One region of the Lysinibacillus sp. A4 genome, then DNA from elsewhere that is predicted to be linked to it. Evidence: a T-box and tRNA genes for the amino acid it is inferred to sense, from the RefSeq annotation. Region 1 holds a T-box; the other regions hold tRNA genes.
What was found. The T-box of region 1 lies ahead of ileS (isoleucine--tRNA ligase). A T-box ahead of a tRNA ligase gene usually reads a tRNA of that ligase, here a tRNA-Ile.
Positions count from the first base shown of each region.

Region 2: it has a tRNA-Ile gene. The T-box ahead of ileS (isoleucine--tRNA ligase) is inferred to sense a tRNA for this amino acid. The anticodon was not compared.
Region 3: it has a tRNA-Ile gene. The T-box ahead of ileS (isoleucine--tRNA ligase) is inferred to sense a tRNA for this amino acid. The anticodon was not compared.

Region 1 is NZ_JANWTB010000006.1:230,814-233,115, forward strand. It holds gene ileS (isoleucine--tRNA ligase) at 1-794, opposite strand, end outside; T-box leader at 907-1,130, opposite strand; gene NY607_RS14190 (DivIVA domain-containing protein) at 1,227-1,751, opposite strand; gene NY607_RS14195 (YlmH family RNA-binding protein) at 1,847-2,302, opposite strand, start outside.
Region 2 is NZ_JANWTB010000019.1:779-3,080, reverse strand. It holds gene NY607_RS23320 (nitric oxide synthase oxygenase) at 1-709, opposite strand, end outside; tRNA gene NY607_RS23315 (tRNA-Glu) at 1,279-1,350, opposite strand; tRNA gene NY607_RS23310 (tRNA-Asn) at 1,352-1,428, opposite strand; tRNA gene NY607_RS23305 (tRNA-Ile) at 1,436-1,509, opposite strand; tRNA gene NY607_RS23300 (tRNA-Gly) at 1,514-1,587, opposite strand; tRNA gene NY607_RS23295 (tRNA-Phe) at 1,593-1,668, opposite strand; tRNA gene NY607_RS23290 (tRNA-Ser) at 1,675-1,767, opposite strand; tRNA gene NY607_RS23285 (tRNA-Ala) at 1,781-1,856, opposite strand; tRNA gene NY607_RS23280 (tRNA-Pro) at 1,872-1,948, opposite strand; tRNA gene NY607_RS23275 (tRNA-Arg) at 1,964-2,040, opposite strand; tRNA gene NY607_RS23270 (tRNA-Lys) at 2,059-2,131, opposite strand; tRNA gene NY607_RS23265 (tRNA-Gln) at 2,145-2,219, opposite strand; tRNA gene NY607_RS23260 (tRNA-His) at 2,229-2,302, opposite strand, start outside.
Region 3 is NZ_JANWTB010000027.1:1-2,302, forward strand. It holds tRNA gene NY607_RS23950 (tRNA-Pro) at 14-90, shown strand; tRNA gene NY607_RS23955 (tRNA-Ala) at 106-181, shown strand; tRNA gene NY607_RS23960 (tRNA-Met) at 210-283, shown strand; tRNA gene NY607_RS23965 (tRNA-Ile) at 291-367, shown strand; tRNA gene NY607_RS23970 (tRNA-Ser) at 383-475, shown strand; tRNA gene NY607_RS23975 (tRNA-Met) at 529-603, shown strand; tRNA gene NY607_RS23980 (tRNA-Asp) at 607-682, shown strand; tRNA gene NY607_RS23985 (tRNA-Phe) at 741-816, shown strand; tRNA gene NY607_RS23990 (tRNA-Gly) at 822-895, shown strand; tRNA gene NY607_RS23995 (tRNA-Ile) at 897-973, shown strand; tRNA gene NY607_RS24000 (tRNA-Asn) at 978-1,054, shown strand; tRNA gene NY607_RS24005 (tRNA-Ser) at 1,066-1,156, shown strand; tRNA gene NY607_RS24010 (tRNA-Glu) at 1,159-1,230, shown strand; gene NY607_RS24015 (VOC family protein) at 1,290-1,706, opposite strand; gene nadA (quinolinate synthase NadA) at 1,870-2,302, opposite strand, start outside.

The DNA.
Region 1 (2,302 bases):
GCAATGATGAATTTTTTATTAGCCACTGCAACTACTACATAGATAAATTCAGGATTCAAAGAAATCCCTAAGTTTGCTGGTAATGTCCATGGTGTTGTTGTCCAAATGATAAATTTAGCATCTGCTGGAACAACACCCTTCGCATCCTTAATTGCAAAGCTTACATAAATGGATGGAGATTTGATGTCCTTATATTCAATTTCAGCTTCCGCCAAAGCAGATTCAGAAGAAGGAGACCAATAAACCGGCTTTAACCCTTTATAGATATAACCTTTTTCCGCCATTTTACCGAATACTTCAATTTGACGAGCTTCAAACTCAGGCTTTAATGTAATATATGGATTTTCCCAATCACCTCGAATGCCTAGACGGCGGAATTGGGCACGTTGATTGTCAATTTGCTCATAAGCATACTCTTCACAAAGTTGGCGGAATGCTGCTACTGACATCTCTTTGCGTTTTACACCTTTGTTAGTCAATGCTTGCTCAATTGGTAAACCATGTGTATCCCAACCTGGAATATAATTGACATGGTAGCCAGTCATGGAGCGATGACGTGTAATCATATCCTTCAATACTTTATTTAGAGCATGGCCGATATGGATATCACCATTTGCATAGGGAGGACCATCATGTAGAACAAATTCTGGTCGACCTTCCGTACGTTCCATCTGTAATTTGTTAATATCCATGCCATTCCATTTTTCTTGCATTTTTGGCTCATTTGCCGGTAAATTTCCACGCATTGGGAAATCTGTTTTTGGCATTAATAAAGTATCTTTGTATTCAACCATTAAAATTCCTCCTTTATTTTACACAAACAGGTAGACATTTTTCTCATAAGACAGTTATTGGCAAACTTATCTAAAACGATTCGGAAACAAACAAAAAAAGCCCTCAATCCCACTAAGGGACGAGAAGCTTCTACTCGCGGTACCACCCTAATTGTAGTACAAAAAATTGCACTACCTCTTAAAAGCACGTTTAACGTCGTGCATCACGAAATAACCTACTTTTTTCAGTTATTTAGCTCAGAAGTGATGTTCAATGCTAGTTGTATGTTTGGGCTCTCACTGTCCCCAAATCGCTTAACAACGCCTAACAAATACTGTCTTCGTCTCTGCTTTTATGCATATCTGTTCAAAATAATTACTATTACAAAGTATATGAAATTCAAACAATCGCGTCAAGTTTCATTTGTCAATTACAGCAATTAAAATGAAAAGTTAAATATCCTCAGAATCCTGTGCTTCTTCAACAGATGCTTGAATTTCTGTTAAATCGATATCATATTGCAGCAAATGATCCCAGTCATCTGCATTAAGTAAATCCAGCTGTGCTTCTACAAGCATCTTGAAACGATTACGAAATACCTTAGATTGCTTTTTAAGCTCATCAATTTCAATCGTCACCTTACGAGCCTTCGTCAAAGCTTCATTGACAATTCGATCAGCATTTTTTTCAGCTTCTTTTACAATGAGTTTTGCCTCTTTTTGAGAATTTCTTCTCACTTCATCAGCCGCTTCTTGTGCAACGACAATAGACTTCTGCAAAGTTTCTTCTAAGGAGTTGAAATGTCTCGCTTGTTCTAAAGCCATCTCTAATTGCTTATCAACCTCTTTTTTTTCACGAAGCAGAATTTCATAGTCTTTAATAATCTGATCTAAAAATTCATTTACTTCATCTTCAGCATAACCTCTGAAGGCTTTTGTAAACTCCTTATTATGTATATCAATAGGTGATAATGGCATACAATCCTTCTCTCCTTTACATGTACATTCGTAATTTCTATTATACAATTGTTCCGACAACTTAGCAGTAAAAATTAATGAAATTTACTTCACTTTCAGCTTTTTTGGGCCAATCGACCGACTTGAAGACGGATTTTATCTTTTTTAGTTCGGCCTTCAGTCATAATAATTTTCATCCGTCCACTTCCACGTATCGATAAAATATCTCCCTCCTGTAATTCAAAAGCAACTGTATCTCTTTCTGTCCAATTTACACGAACTTTTTTTCCAGTTATTAAAGCTTGAGCTTTTTGGCGTGATACATTTAATACAGTCGCAATAATTACATCTAAGCGCATGGAAGATACTGTATGAGATTCCTCCAACCATTCTTCCTCATTTACAATAAGGGAATCCGCTTCTTTTAAAGACTCAATATGCACCTTAACTTTACCAATACCTGTTAAATGTAACCGAACATATTCTGCTACCTCTTGGGCTACAACGAATTGCACCTGCTGATCATTTACCCGAATATCACCAAACTTGCCACGGTTTAAACCTAATGAAAG
Region 2 (2,302 bases), on a different contig from region 1:
CTGCTAAATTTCGTGCACCAATCTCTGTTCCCATATACCAGCCGTTAAATGGAGCTGCTTGAAAATCAATTCCAGCCATTTGAAAACGCATACTCGAAATAATGGGTACAGCATACCACTTCATTCCTAATTTCTCCACATCGATTGACTCTGGATGGCGGATTGAGACCTCTACTATATTTTCTTCAGGAATTACAAACATTTGAGGAGCACGATTATCCACCTGTATAACGAGTGGTAGTACATCAAAATCAGTTCCTTTACCTCTCCATCCTAACGACTCACACACTTTTGTAAATTTAATGGACTGTGAATCTCCAATAATGCCTGCATCTGTTTCATAGCCTGCATAACGAATTAGTTGATGATTCCAAATCCGTACTCTATCTGAAGCAAACACTGTTATAGTTGGACGAATTTTCCCATGATTTGTCGCATAATCAATATGTTCTAGTAATTTTTGAAAAATAGCCTTTTCATCTAAAACATCACGTGCATCTACCACATGCAGTGACTGCCAAAACAGACGTCCAATACACTTATTGCTATTTCGCCATGCCACCCGTGCACCAAAAACTAGCTCCTCTGTTGTTGGATGATATTCACCTGCATCCTTAACTGCCTGTAATCTATTCTTTAACCAAAGTTCTGATTCATTTTGTTCTGTCTGATATAGATTTAAAAATTGCTGTATCTCCTGTATATTCATATCGATTCCTCCACTTATCCTCATATTAGAGGAACAAAACAACAAGCACCATGAAAATAGTAATCGAAAAAACATACATATTTTATATATGAAATAGTTTGTTCAAATTTACTCTATAGACTCTTTTTCGTAAGAGAATGTAAGGGAGAAAGATTTTAATTATTATAAAAAGGCTACAGTAGTCATGTAGCCTTTTTCAGGGGATTGCAGAACAAAGAAATCAATAGAATTTTTATAAATGATGGAAAGACTAATCGCTCTGAGCTACTTACTTGCTGCTAGTACTTCGCTTTCGCATAGAGCAGAACCAGTTTCACTAATTCTCTGGGCAGGATTGCGCCTGTATCGCTATACTAGAGAAGTCAAGCGCCTTCACAAAAATGTTGACCATGAAGTGTACGTGGTAAGTAAAGCGGTTTATTGGAAGCCCATAGAAAGATGCTAGGGGAATGAAATTTAGTCCTTCACCTTGCCAATAGGTCTTTTTCTGCTATTGCATTATCTTTTATCGATTAACAAAAAGGAGAATAGAAAAAAGCATGTAACACACATCTGTGCTACATGCTTGATGACCCGTACGGGATTCGAACCCGTGTTACCGCCGTGAAAGGGCGGTGTCTTAACCACTTGACCAACGGGCCGTGGCTCCGAAGGCAGGACTCGAACCTGCGACAACCTGATTAACAGTCAGGTGCTACTACCAACTGAGCTACTTCGGAATAATGATGGGCCTAAATGGACTCGAACCATCGACCTCACGCTTATCAGGCGTGCGCTCTAACCAGCTGAGCTATAGGCCCATTTTGGAGCGGGTGATGAGAATCGAACTCACGACATCAGCTTGGAAGGCTGAGGTTTTACCATTAAACTACACCCGCAATAATGGTGGGTCAGGACGGAATCGAACCGCCGACACTTAGAGCTTCAATCTAATGCTCTACCAACTGAGCTACTGACCCGAAAAATGGAGGAGGTAGAGGGATTCGAACCCCCGCGCGGTGTTACCCGCCTGTCGGTTTTCAAGACCGATCCCTTCAGCCAGACTTGGGTATACCTCCAAAAATATTACAATGGTGGAGCCTAGCGGGATCGAACCGCTGACCTCCTGCGTGCAAGGCAGGCGCTCTCCCAGCTGAGCTAAGGCCCCATTTAACATGAAAGATGGTCGGAATGACAGGATTCGAACCTACGACCCCTTGGTCCCAAACCAAGTGCTCTACCAAGCTGAGCTACATTCCGTAAACATGATTTTATTGGCGCGCCCGACAGGAGTCGAACCCATAACCTTCTGATCCGTAGTCAGACGCTCTATCCAATTGAGCTACGGGCGCATGTTAATTAAAAAATGATGAGCCATGAAGGACTCGAACCTTCGACCCTCTGATTAAAAGTCAGATGCTCTACCAACTGAGCTAATGGCTCGTGAAATTAAAAATGGCTGGGGTACTAGGATTCGAACCTAGGCATGACGGAATCAAAATCCGTTGCCTTACCGCTTGGCTATACCCCAATTTTAAAATGGGGCGACTGATGGGAATCGAACCCACGAATGTCGGAACCACAATCCGATGCGTTAACCACTTCGCCACAATC
Region 3 (2,302 bases), on a different contig from region 1:
GCCATAAGAACAACGGGAAGTAGCTCAGCTTGGTAGAGCACTTGGTTTGGGACCAAGGGGTCGCAGGTTCGAATCCTGTCTTCCCGACCATTTCCAAAAAATTATGGGGCCTTAGCTCAGCTGGGAGAGCGCCTGCCTTGCACGCAGGAGGTCAGCGGTTCGATCCCGCTAGGCTCCACCATAAGTAAATTAACCAGTATAAAGATCCTGGCGGCGTAGCTCAGCTGGCTAGAGCGTACGGTTCATACCCGTAAGGTCGGGGGTTCGATCCCCTCTGCCGCCATCTTAAAGGACCTTTAGCTCAGTTGGTTAGAGCAGACGGCTCATAACCGTCCGGTCGCAGGTTCGAGTCCTGCAAGGTCCACCATTTATATATTGTAACGGAGGTATACCCAAGTCTGGCTGAAGGGATCGGTCTTGAAAACCGACAGGCGGGTAACACCGCGCGGGGGTTCGAATCCCTCTACCTCCTCCAGTTTTAAATTTTTATAAATGGTGCTTTAAAAACTCGAAACAACATAAAATTATCGCGGGGTGGAGCAGTGGTAGCTCGTCGGGCTCATAACCCGAAGGTCGTTGGTTCAAATCCGGCCCCCGCAACCAAAAGGTCCCGTGGTGTAGCGGTTAACATGCCTGCCTGTCACGCAGGAGATCGCCGGTTCGATCCCGGTCGGGACCGCCATTTTTAAAATAAAAGTCATGAGAAGCAAAAGAGTGAGAAAGCTTAGCATGGACGAAATGGGTCAGTAGCTCAGTTGGTAGAGCATTAGATTGAAGCTCTAAGTGTCGGCGGTTCGATTCCGTCCTGACCCACCATTTATGCGGGTGTAGTTTAATGGTAAAACCTCAGCCTTCCAAGCTGATGTCGTGGGTTCGATTCCCATCACCCGCTCCAAGGGCCTATAGCTCAGCTGGTTAGAGCGCACGCCTGATAAGCGTGAGGTCGATGGTTCGAGTCCATTTAGGCCCACCATTATTCCGAAGTAGCTCAGTTGGTAGTAGCACCTGACTGTTAATCAGGTTGTCGCAGGTTCGAGTCCTGCCTTCGGAGCCATTTTTTATTTTGGGGAAGTACTCAAGAGGCTGAAGAGGCGCCCCTGCTAAGGGTGTAGGTCGGGTAACCGGCGCGAGGGTTCAAATCCCTCCTTCTCCGCCATGGGCCCGTTGGTCAAGTGGTTAAGACACCGCCCTTTCACGGCGGTAACACGGGTTCGAATCCCGTACGGGTCATACTAGAAACAGTAGATGCAATTGCATCTACTGTTTTTTGATATTCATAGATACAAAATTTACTCTTGATTCAATGCATTTTCATCCATATAAACTACTTCCCAGATATGTCCATCTACATCCTGAAAACCCCAACCATACATAAATCCGTGATCTTGTGGTTCACTATAAGGTTTACCACCAGAGGCAAGTGCCTTATTCACTAATTGATCTACTTGTTCTCGGTTTTCAGCAGAGAGACATAAGATTGCTTCTGCAGAAGTAGTAGTATCTGTAACTTCTTTCTTACTAAATCCTTTAAATCGTTCTTCAACCATTATTAATACGAAGATATTTTCACTAATAATCATTGAGGCTGTTGTTTCATCACTGAATTGTTGATTGAACGCAAAACCTAATTCCTTAAAAAAACTGATAGATTTGTTTAGATCTTTTACTGGTAAATTGATAAAGATATTTTTCGATTGAAAAGCCATTTAGTATCACCTCCAAATTGACAGTATCATGGAGCATAAAGTCGTGTCAATTATAGCAATACAGGCGAAAATGAAGCCATCAGCACTATTGAAAGTAGGTGTTATGTCAAAAAAAACAGAAAGGTTATATCTTCAACCTTTCTGTTTAAAAAGCTTTAACTATTTATCCTCTGGCTAGCATTCTTTCAAGTGAACTAAGTGCTTCAGAAGTAGTATGTTCATCTACTTGTATACGGTTATGAGGTTGACCCTGATCAATACTTTCTAAGCTCCATAACAAATGTGGAAGGTCAATTCGATTCATTGTTAAACAAGGACAAAAGTTTTCATTTAAGGAGACAATATGTTTATCAGGATGCTGCTTAATAATGCGATTGACAAGGTTCATTTCTGTTCCAATTGCCCATGCAGATCCGCTTGGAGCTCGATTGATTGTATCAATAATGTATTTTGTGGAGCCTGCATCATCAGCCGCTGCTACCACTTCACGGCTGCACTCTGGGTGAACGATAATCCTCATAGTCGGGTGTTCTTTGCGAATAACCTCTGTATGTTGAACAGTAAAACCTTCGTGCACAGAGCAGTGACCCTTCCAA